3 regions of the Micrococcus sp. Mcc28 genome follow, and region 3 is predicted to be linked to each of the others. Evidence: predicted binding sites of a transcription regulator. Region 3 holds the regulator's gene; each other region holds the start of a gene.

Region 1 (2,264 bases), on a different contig from region 3:
CGGCATGTCACGGCGACGGTGGATGCCGCGGGCGAGGCGGAGGACGTCGGACCGCCGCACCCGGCTGGGCGGCAGACCGCGTTCGAGCACGTCGCGGGTGGTGAAGACGGGGACGAGGGGGAGATCGGGGGCGAAGGACATGGGTCGACCTTGACGCGGTCGGCCTGACGACGGCCGGGCGGGCCGCGTGTCTGTGCACACCGGCGCGGGGTGGGCCGGCTGTGCAGGACTCGGCGGCGGCCGGTTGTCCCGCCGGGACGACGTCGTCATGGCTCGGTGGGCAGAACTGCGAGGAGTTCCGCCCACGCAACATCCGTGGGCAGAAGAGAGGGCGCTTCTGCCCACGGAGATCGAAAACCTGCGGATGCTGCCCACGCGATGGGCGGGGGTGTGGTTTCTGCCCACGGAGGGGGGAGGGGGGAGGGCGGGGAGTGGGGGAGGGACAGGTTGCGGGCCGCAGTCGTGACCACTCCGTATGCTCCCGGGCCCGGGCCCGGAACCCGCCCCGCCCGCCGCCCCACGGCATCCCACCGCACCGCGCCCCGCGCCCTCCGCCCACGGCGGACGGCGGGGACACGGCTGGCACTCATGTTGAAGGAGTGCCAGAACCCGGAGTAGAGTGGGCACTGGCACTCGGGGGTACCGGGTGCCAATGCCCGAGGTGGACCGTCCGGCACCGCGACGACGGAGGGTCTGACGCCCGTGGCGCACCCGCAGACCACAGCATCAGCGGTCCGGCGAGCCCGCCGGAGCCGCACGTCGACGAAGAAGGAGTGTGCAGCATGTCTGTCTCCATCAAGCCCCTTGAGGATCGCATCGTTGTCCGCCCCCTGGAGGCCGAGCAGACCACCGCGTCGGGCCTCGTGATCCCGGACACCGCCAAGGAGAAGCCGCAGGAGGGCCAGGTCGTGGCCGTGGGCCCGGGCCGGGTCGCCGAGAACGGCAACCGCGTGCCGGTCGACGTCGCCGAGGGTGACGTGGTGCTGTACTCCAAGTACGGCGGCACCGAGGTCAAGGTCGGCGGCGAGGAGTACCTGGTGCTCTCCGCCCGCGACGTGCTGGCCGTCGTCACCAAGTGACCCCGCCGCGACGGGCCCGGTGAGCGGCGCGCACCGCACCGGTGCGCGCGCCCCGGGCCCCTCGCGTCCCCGCACCCCCTGACTCCCTGAACGAAAGGAGCGTCCGTCATGGCCAAGCAGCTGGCTTTCAACGACGACGCACGCCGCGCCCTCCAGGCCGGCATCGACAAGCTCGCCGACACCGTCAAGGTCACCCTCGGCCCCAAGGGTCGCAACGTGGTGCTCGACAAGGCGTGGGGCGCCCCCACCATCACCAACGACGGCGTCACGATCGCCCGTGAGGTGGAGCTGGAGGACCCGTACGAGAACATGGGCGCCCAGCTCGCCAAGGAGGTCGCCACCAAGACCAACGACATCGCGGGCGACGGCACCACCACCGCCACCGTGCTGGCCCAGGCCCTCGTGAACGAGGGTATGCGCCAGGTCGCCGCCGGCGCCGCGCCGGGCGAGGTCAAGAAGGGCATCGAGGTGGCCGTGGCCGCCGTCGAGCGGCGCCTGCAGGAGAACGCCCGCCCGGTCGAGGGCCAGGAGGTGGCCCACGTGGCCGCCATCTCGGCCCAGAACGACGAGGTCGGCGAGCTGCTGGCCCGCGCGTTCGACACGGTCGGCACCGACGGCGTCATCACCATCGAGGAGTCCTCCACGACCTCCACCGAGCTGGACGTCACCGAGGGCATGCAGTTCGACAAGGGCTTCCTGTCCCCGTACATGGTCACCGACGCCGAGCGTCAGGAGGCCGTGCTCGAGGACGCCTACGTCCTGATCAACTCGGGCAAGATCTCCAACGTGCAGGAGCTGCTGCCCCTGCTGGAGAAGGTCCTGCAGGCCAACAAGCCGCTGTTCGTGATCGCCGAGGACGTCGAGGGCGAGGCCCTGTCCACCCTCGTGGTCAACAAGATCCGCGGCACCCTGAACGTCGTGGCCGTCAAGGCCCCGGGCTTCGGCGACCGCCGCAAGGCCATGATGCAGGACATCGCGATCCTCACCGGCGCCCAGGTCGTCTCCCCGGACCTCGGCATGAAGCTCGAGCAGGCCGACCTGGACGTGCTCGGCTCCGCCCGCCGCATCACCGTCACCAAGGACGAGACCACCATCGTCGACGGCGGCGGTGCGGCCGAGGACGTCGAGGCCCGGGTCGCCCAGATCAAGGCCGAGGCCGCCGCGACCGACTCCGACTGGGACCGC
Region 2 (2,264 bases), on a different contig from region 3:
CTCGGAGCGGATCTGTGCCACGCGGCCGGCGATCTGCTCGGCGTCGCCGGCACCCTCCACGATGGTGGTCTCGTCCTTGGTGATGACCACCTTGCGGGCGGAGCCCAGCAGGTCGAGGGTGGCGTTCTCCAGGGACAGGCCCACCTCGGAGGAGATGACCTGGCCGCCGGTGAGGATGGCGATGTCGGCGAGCATGGCCTTGCGGCGGTCACCGAAGCCCGGGGCCTTCACGGCCACGGACTTGAAGGTGCCGCGGATCTTGTTGACCACGAGGGTGGCCAGGGCCTCGCCCTCGACGTCCTCGGCGATGATCAGCAGCGGCTTGCCCGACTGCATGACCTTCTCGAGGATCGCCACCATGTCCTTCACGGAGGAGATCTTCGAGTTGACGATGAGGATGTAGGGATCCTCGAGGACGGCCTCCTGGCGGTCCGCGTCGGTCACGAAGTAACCGGAGATGTAGCCCTTGTCGAAGCGCATGCCCTCGGTGAGCTCGAGCTCGAGGCCGAAGGTGTTGGACTCCTCGACGGTGATGACGCCCTCCTTGCCGACCTTGTCCAGGGCCTCGGCGATGAGGGAGCCGATCTGCTTGTCCGCGGCGGAGATCGAGGCGGTGGCCGCGATCTGGTCCTTGGTCTCGATCTCGCGGGAGGCGGAGAGCAGCTCAGAGGTGACGGCCTCCACGGCCTTCTCGATGCCGCGCTTCAGGGACAGCGGGTCGGCGCCCGCGGCCACGTTGCGCAGGCCCTCGCGGACCAGCGCCTGGGCCAGCACGGTGGCGGTGGTGGTGCCGTCGCCGGCGACGTCGTCGGTCTTCTTGGCGACCTCCTTGACGAGCTCCGCGCCGATCTTCTCGTACGGGTCCTCGAGCTCGATCTCCTTGGCGATGGAGACGCCGTCGTTGGTGATGGTGGGGGCGCCCCACTTCTTCTCCAGCACCACGTTGCGGCCGCGGGGGCCGAGGGTCACCTTCACGGCGTCGGCCAGGGTGTTCAGGCCCTTCTCCAGGCCGCGGCGGGCCTCTTCGTCGAATGCGATGGTCTTGGCCATGTGCAGGTCCTTTCTGTACGTCGGCTTCCTACTTCTGGTGGCTGACCCGCGCCGATGCCCGCGACGGACGGCCCCTGGGGGCCTCATCGGTGGACAGGTCCTCCTCCACGGCGCCGGACCGACCGGGGTACGGCTGGCAGTCGCGCCTTCGGAGTGCTAACCCCATTATGAGCACTCGCACCGGGAGAGTGCAAAGGGTCCGCGGTGCGGGAGCCCGCTCTTCCGCGGACGGCGGACGGCCCCCGGCAGAACGCCTCGGGAGGCGCCCCGCCGGGGGGCCGGGAAGGGTGCGCGTCCGGCACGGCCGCACGGCGGGCGGGTCAGCCGGTGACGACCACCGCGACGCCGTTCACCTGCAGGTTCGGGGTCTGCATGACCGGGAAGCCGAGCTCCTTGCCGACCGCCTCGGCGGCGGCCTTGTTGGCCGAGCCGTTGTACAGGACGGTGGAGGACTGGATGCCGTAGCCGCTCCAGTTCTTCGCGTCCACCGAGGTGTAGCCGGCGCTCGTGAGCCGCTGCGCGTAGGAGGCGGCGAGGCCCTGGGTACGGGTCGCGTTGTACACGGTGACGTGGGTGCCGCGCACGGCCGCGGACTGCGCGGCCGCACGAGAGCTCGACGCGGCCGCGGACTGCGAGCGCGAGGCGTCCGCCGCGGCAGCCGAACGGGACGCGGCGGCGCGCGAGGACTCCGCCGCCTGGGCGGCCGAACGGGACGCGGCGGCGCGCGAGGACTCCGCCGCCTGGGCGGCCGCCGCCGACCGAGACGCCTCTGCGGACTGCGCGGCGGCCTCGGAACGCGAGGCCTCCGCCGCCTGTGCCGCGGCGGCGGCACGGGACGACTCGGCGGCCTCGGCGGCCTCGGCGGCGGCTCGAGAGGACTCGGCGGCCTCGGCGGCGGCCGCCTCCTGCGCCGCCCGCGAGGACTCGGCCGCGGCCGCGGAACGGGACGCCTCCGCCGCGTCCTCGGACGGGGTGGGGGACTCGGTCGCGGGTGCAGTCGACGCCGACGCGGAGGACGCCGAGGAGGACTCGGACGACGCCGACGCCGACGCCGACGTCGACGTCTCGGCCGCCGGGGCCGTCGTCGAGCTCTCGGCGGCGACGGGCTCCGAGCGGTCACCGGTGAGCCACGGCAGGACGACGCCCACGAACAGGCCGGCGAGCAGGACGAGGCCGGCCACCCAGAGCAGCGGGCTCAGGCGGCGACCCCCGCC
Region 3 (2,264 bases):
AGCCCTCGCACCGATCGCAGCGCACGGCCGTGTCCAGCTCGATCGTCTGCTCGCCGCCGAAGACGGCGTCGCGCAGGTCGATCCGCGCGGTCACCAGGGCGTCCTGGCCGCGGCGGGCGCGGCTGGCGGGGCCGCCGCGGCCGCCCTGGCCGGCGGCGTTCATGAAGGTCTCGAAGATGTCGGCGAAGCCCCCGAAGCCGCCCGTCCCGCCGAAGCCGCCCGGGAAGCCGGCCTGGCCGTTCTCGTTGCCCGTCGTGTCGTAGGCCCGGCGCCGGCCCTCGTCCGAGAGCACCTCGTAGGCGTGGGAGATGCGCTTGAACTGCTCGGCCGCCTCCGGGTCGGGGTTGACGTCCGGGTGGTGGGTGCGCGCGAGCTTGCGGTAGGCGCGGCGGATCTCCTCGGTGCTGGCGTCACGGCTGACGCCGAGCGTCTCGTAGTGGTCGGTCACGGTGGGGATTCCTCTCGGGGAGAGCGGGACGTGGGGCGATGCGGGACGGGGCCCGCCAGGACGCGCGGAGGCGCGTCAGGTGGTCAGGATGCGGGAGAGATAGCGGGCGATCGCCCGGACGGCGGCCATGGTGCCCGGATAGTCCATCCGGGTCGGGCCGATGACACCGACCTTCGCCACGGCGCCGGGGCCGTAGGCGGCCGCGACCACCGAGGTGTCCGCGAGCGATCCGGCGTTCTCGGAGCCGATCCGCACGGACACCCCGTGGGCGTCCTGCTCCATCTCCGTGAGCAGGCGCAGCAGCACCACCTGCTCCTCGAGCGCCTCCAGGATCGGCCCGATGGACGCGCCGAAGTCCCCCGGGGAGCGGGCCAGGTTGGCGGTGCCGGCCAGGACGATGCGGTCCTGCCGGCCGGCCTCGAGCAGGTCGTGGACGGCCGCGGCCACGAGGGCGGCGGACTGCCGGTGCTCCGGGCGGACCCGGGTGACGACGTCGTCCACCACGGTAGCCGCCTGCACCGGACCGAGCCCCAGCAGGGCGTCCAGCAGGAGGCCGCGGAGCACGGACAGCTCCGCCTCCTCGACCGGACGGTCCAGCACGGCGTGCCGCTGGTCCACCCGCCCCGTGGACAGGATGAGGACCACGAGCACGCGCGTGGGCGCGAGGGAGACCAGTTCGAGGTGGCGGATCGTGGAGCCGTCCTCGTGGGGGAACTGCGCGACGGCGACCTGCTGGGTCAGCTGGGCCAGGAGGCGCACCGTGGACTCCATCATGTGCTCGGTGTCCGTCTCCGGATCCAGCAGGGTCCGCACGGCCCGGCGCTCGGCCGGGGACAGCGGCTTCACCTCGGAGAGGCGGTCGACGAACACGCGGTAGCCCTTGTCCGTGGGGACGCGCCCGGCGGAGGTGTGCGGGGCCACGATGAGGCCCTCCTCCTCGAGCGCAGCCATGTCGTTGCGCACGGTCGCGGAGGACACGCCCAGGGCGTGCCGTTCCACGAGCGCCTTGGAGCCCACGGGCTCGCGCAGCGCCACGTAGTCCTCCACGATCGCCTGGAGCACCTGCAGGCGGCGGGGCTGCTCCGACATCTCGGTCCTCCTCTGGTCCGTCGGGATCCGGGGCGACCCCGGAGGTGCCCCTGGCTGGCACTCCGGCGGGTCAAGTGCCAATGCTACCGTCCGACCCGGGGGACGACCCGACCGGCCCGCACGGCTTCGCTCACGGTGATCGCCCGCCCCCGTTGCTACCGTGCTCTCCCATGGACTGGAGCAGCTGGGGCCCCGCGGGCCACGACGACCTGACGCGCCGCCCCGCCCGGACCGTCCCCGATGTGCCCGCCACCCCCGGCACGGTGGTCGAGGACGTGGCCTCCGGGTTCACCGGGGCCGTGATCGGCATCGAGCGCTCCGGCGGCGTGCACGTGGTGGTCCTGGAGGACCGTCGCGGCGTGCGCCGCGGCTTCCCCCTCGGCGGCGGCTTCTGGATCGACGGCGAGCCCGTGACCCTGGTCCCCCCGACCGCCGCGGCCCCGGCGGCGCCGGCCCGCACCGCCTCCGGCTCGCGACGGGTCGAGGGGGCGCGGGCCCGCACCGCTCGCGCCTCTCGCATCTGGGTGGAGGGCGTGCACGACGCCGAGCTGGTGGAGAAGGTGTGGGGCGAGGACCTGCGCCTCGAGGGCATCGTCGTGGAGCCCCTGCACGGCGTGGACGACCTCGCCGGGGCGATCCGTGCGTTCGCCCCCGGTCCGCGGCGCCGGCTCGGGATCCTCGTGGACCACCTCGTCACCGGGTCCAAGGAGGAGCGCCTCGCGGCCGA

The links. Region 3 encodes HrcA, which represses chaperone genes, less so after heat shock. Its sites were predicted from a motif close to TTNGCACTCGNNNNNNNCGAGTGCNAA; they were not measured.
Region 1: a site for HrcA is predicted at 580-606, ahead of groES (co-chaperone GroES). Genes of this name have one in related genera too.
Region 2: a site for HrcA is predicted at 1,184-1,210, ahead of groL (chaperonin GroEL). Genes of this name have one in related genera too.

The regions. Positions count from the first base shown of each region.
Region 1 is NZ_JALJRH010000007.1:99,422-101,685, forward strand. Features, by position in the region: gene NR073_RS05480 (hypothetical protein) at 1-141, opposite strand, end outside; gene groES (co-chaperone GroES) at 783-1,079, shown strand; gene groL (chaperonin GroEL) at 1,188-2,264, shown strand, end outside.
Region 2 is NZ_JALJRH010000003.1:19,031-21,294, reverse strand. Features, by position in the region: gene groL (chaperonin GroEL) at 1-1,050, opposite strand, end outside; gene NR073_RS01970 (LytR C-terminal domain-containing protein) at 1,371-2,264, opposite strand, start outside.
Region 3 is NZ_JALJRH010000020.1:17,963-20,226, forward strand. Features, by position in the region: gene dnaJ (molecular chaperone DnaJ) at 1-448, opposite strand, end outside; gene hrcA (heat-inducible transcriptional repressor HrcA) at 524-1,537, opposite strand; gene NR073_RS09940 (DUF3097 family protein) at 1,708-2,264, shown strand, end outside.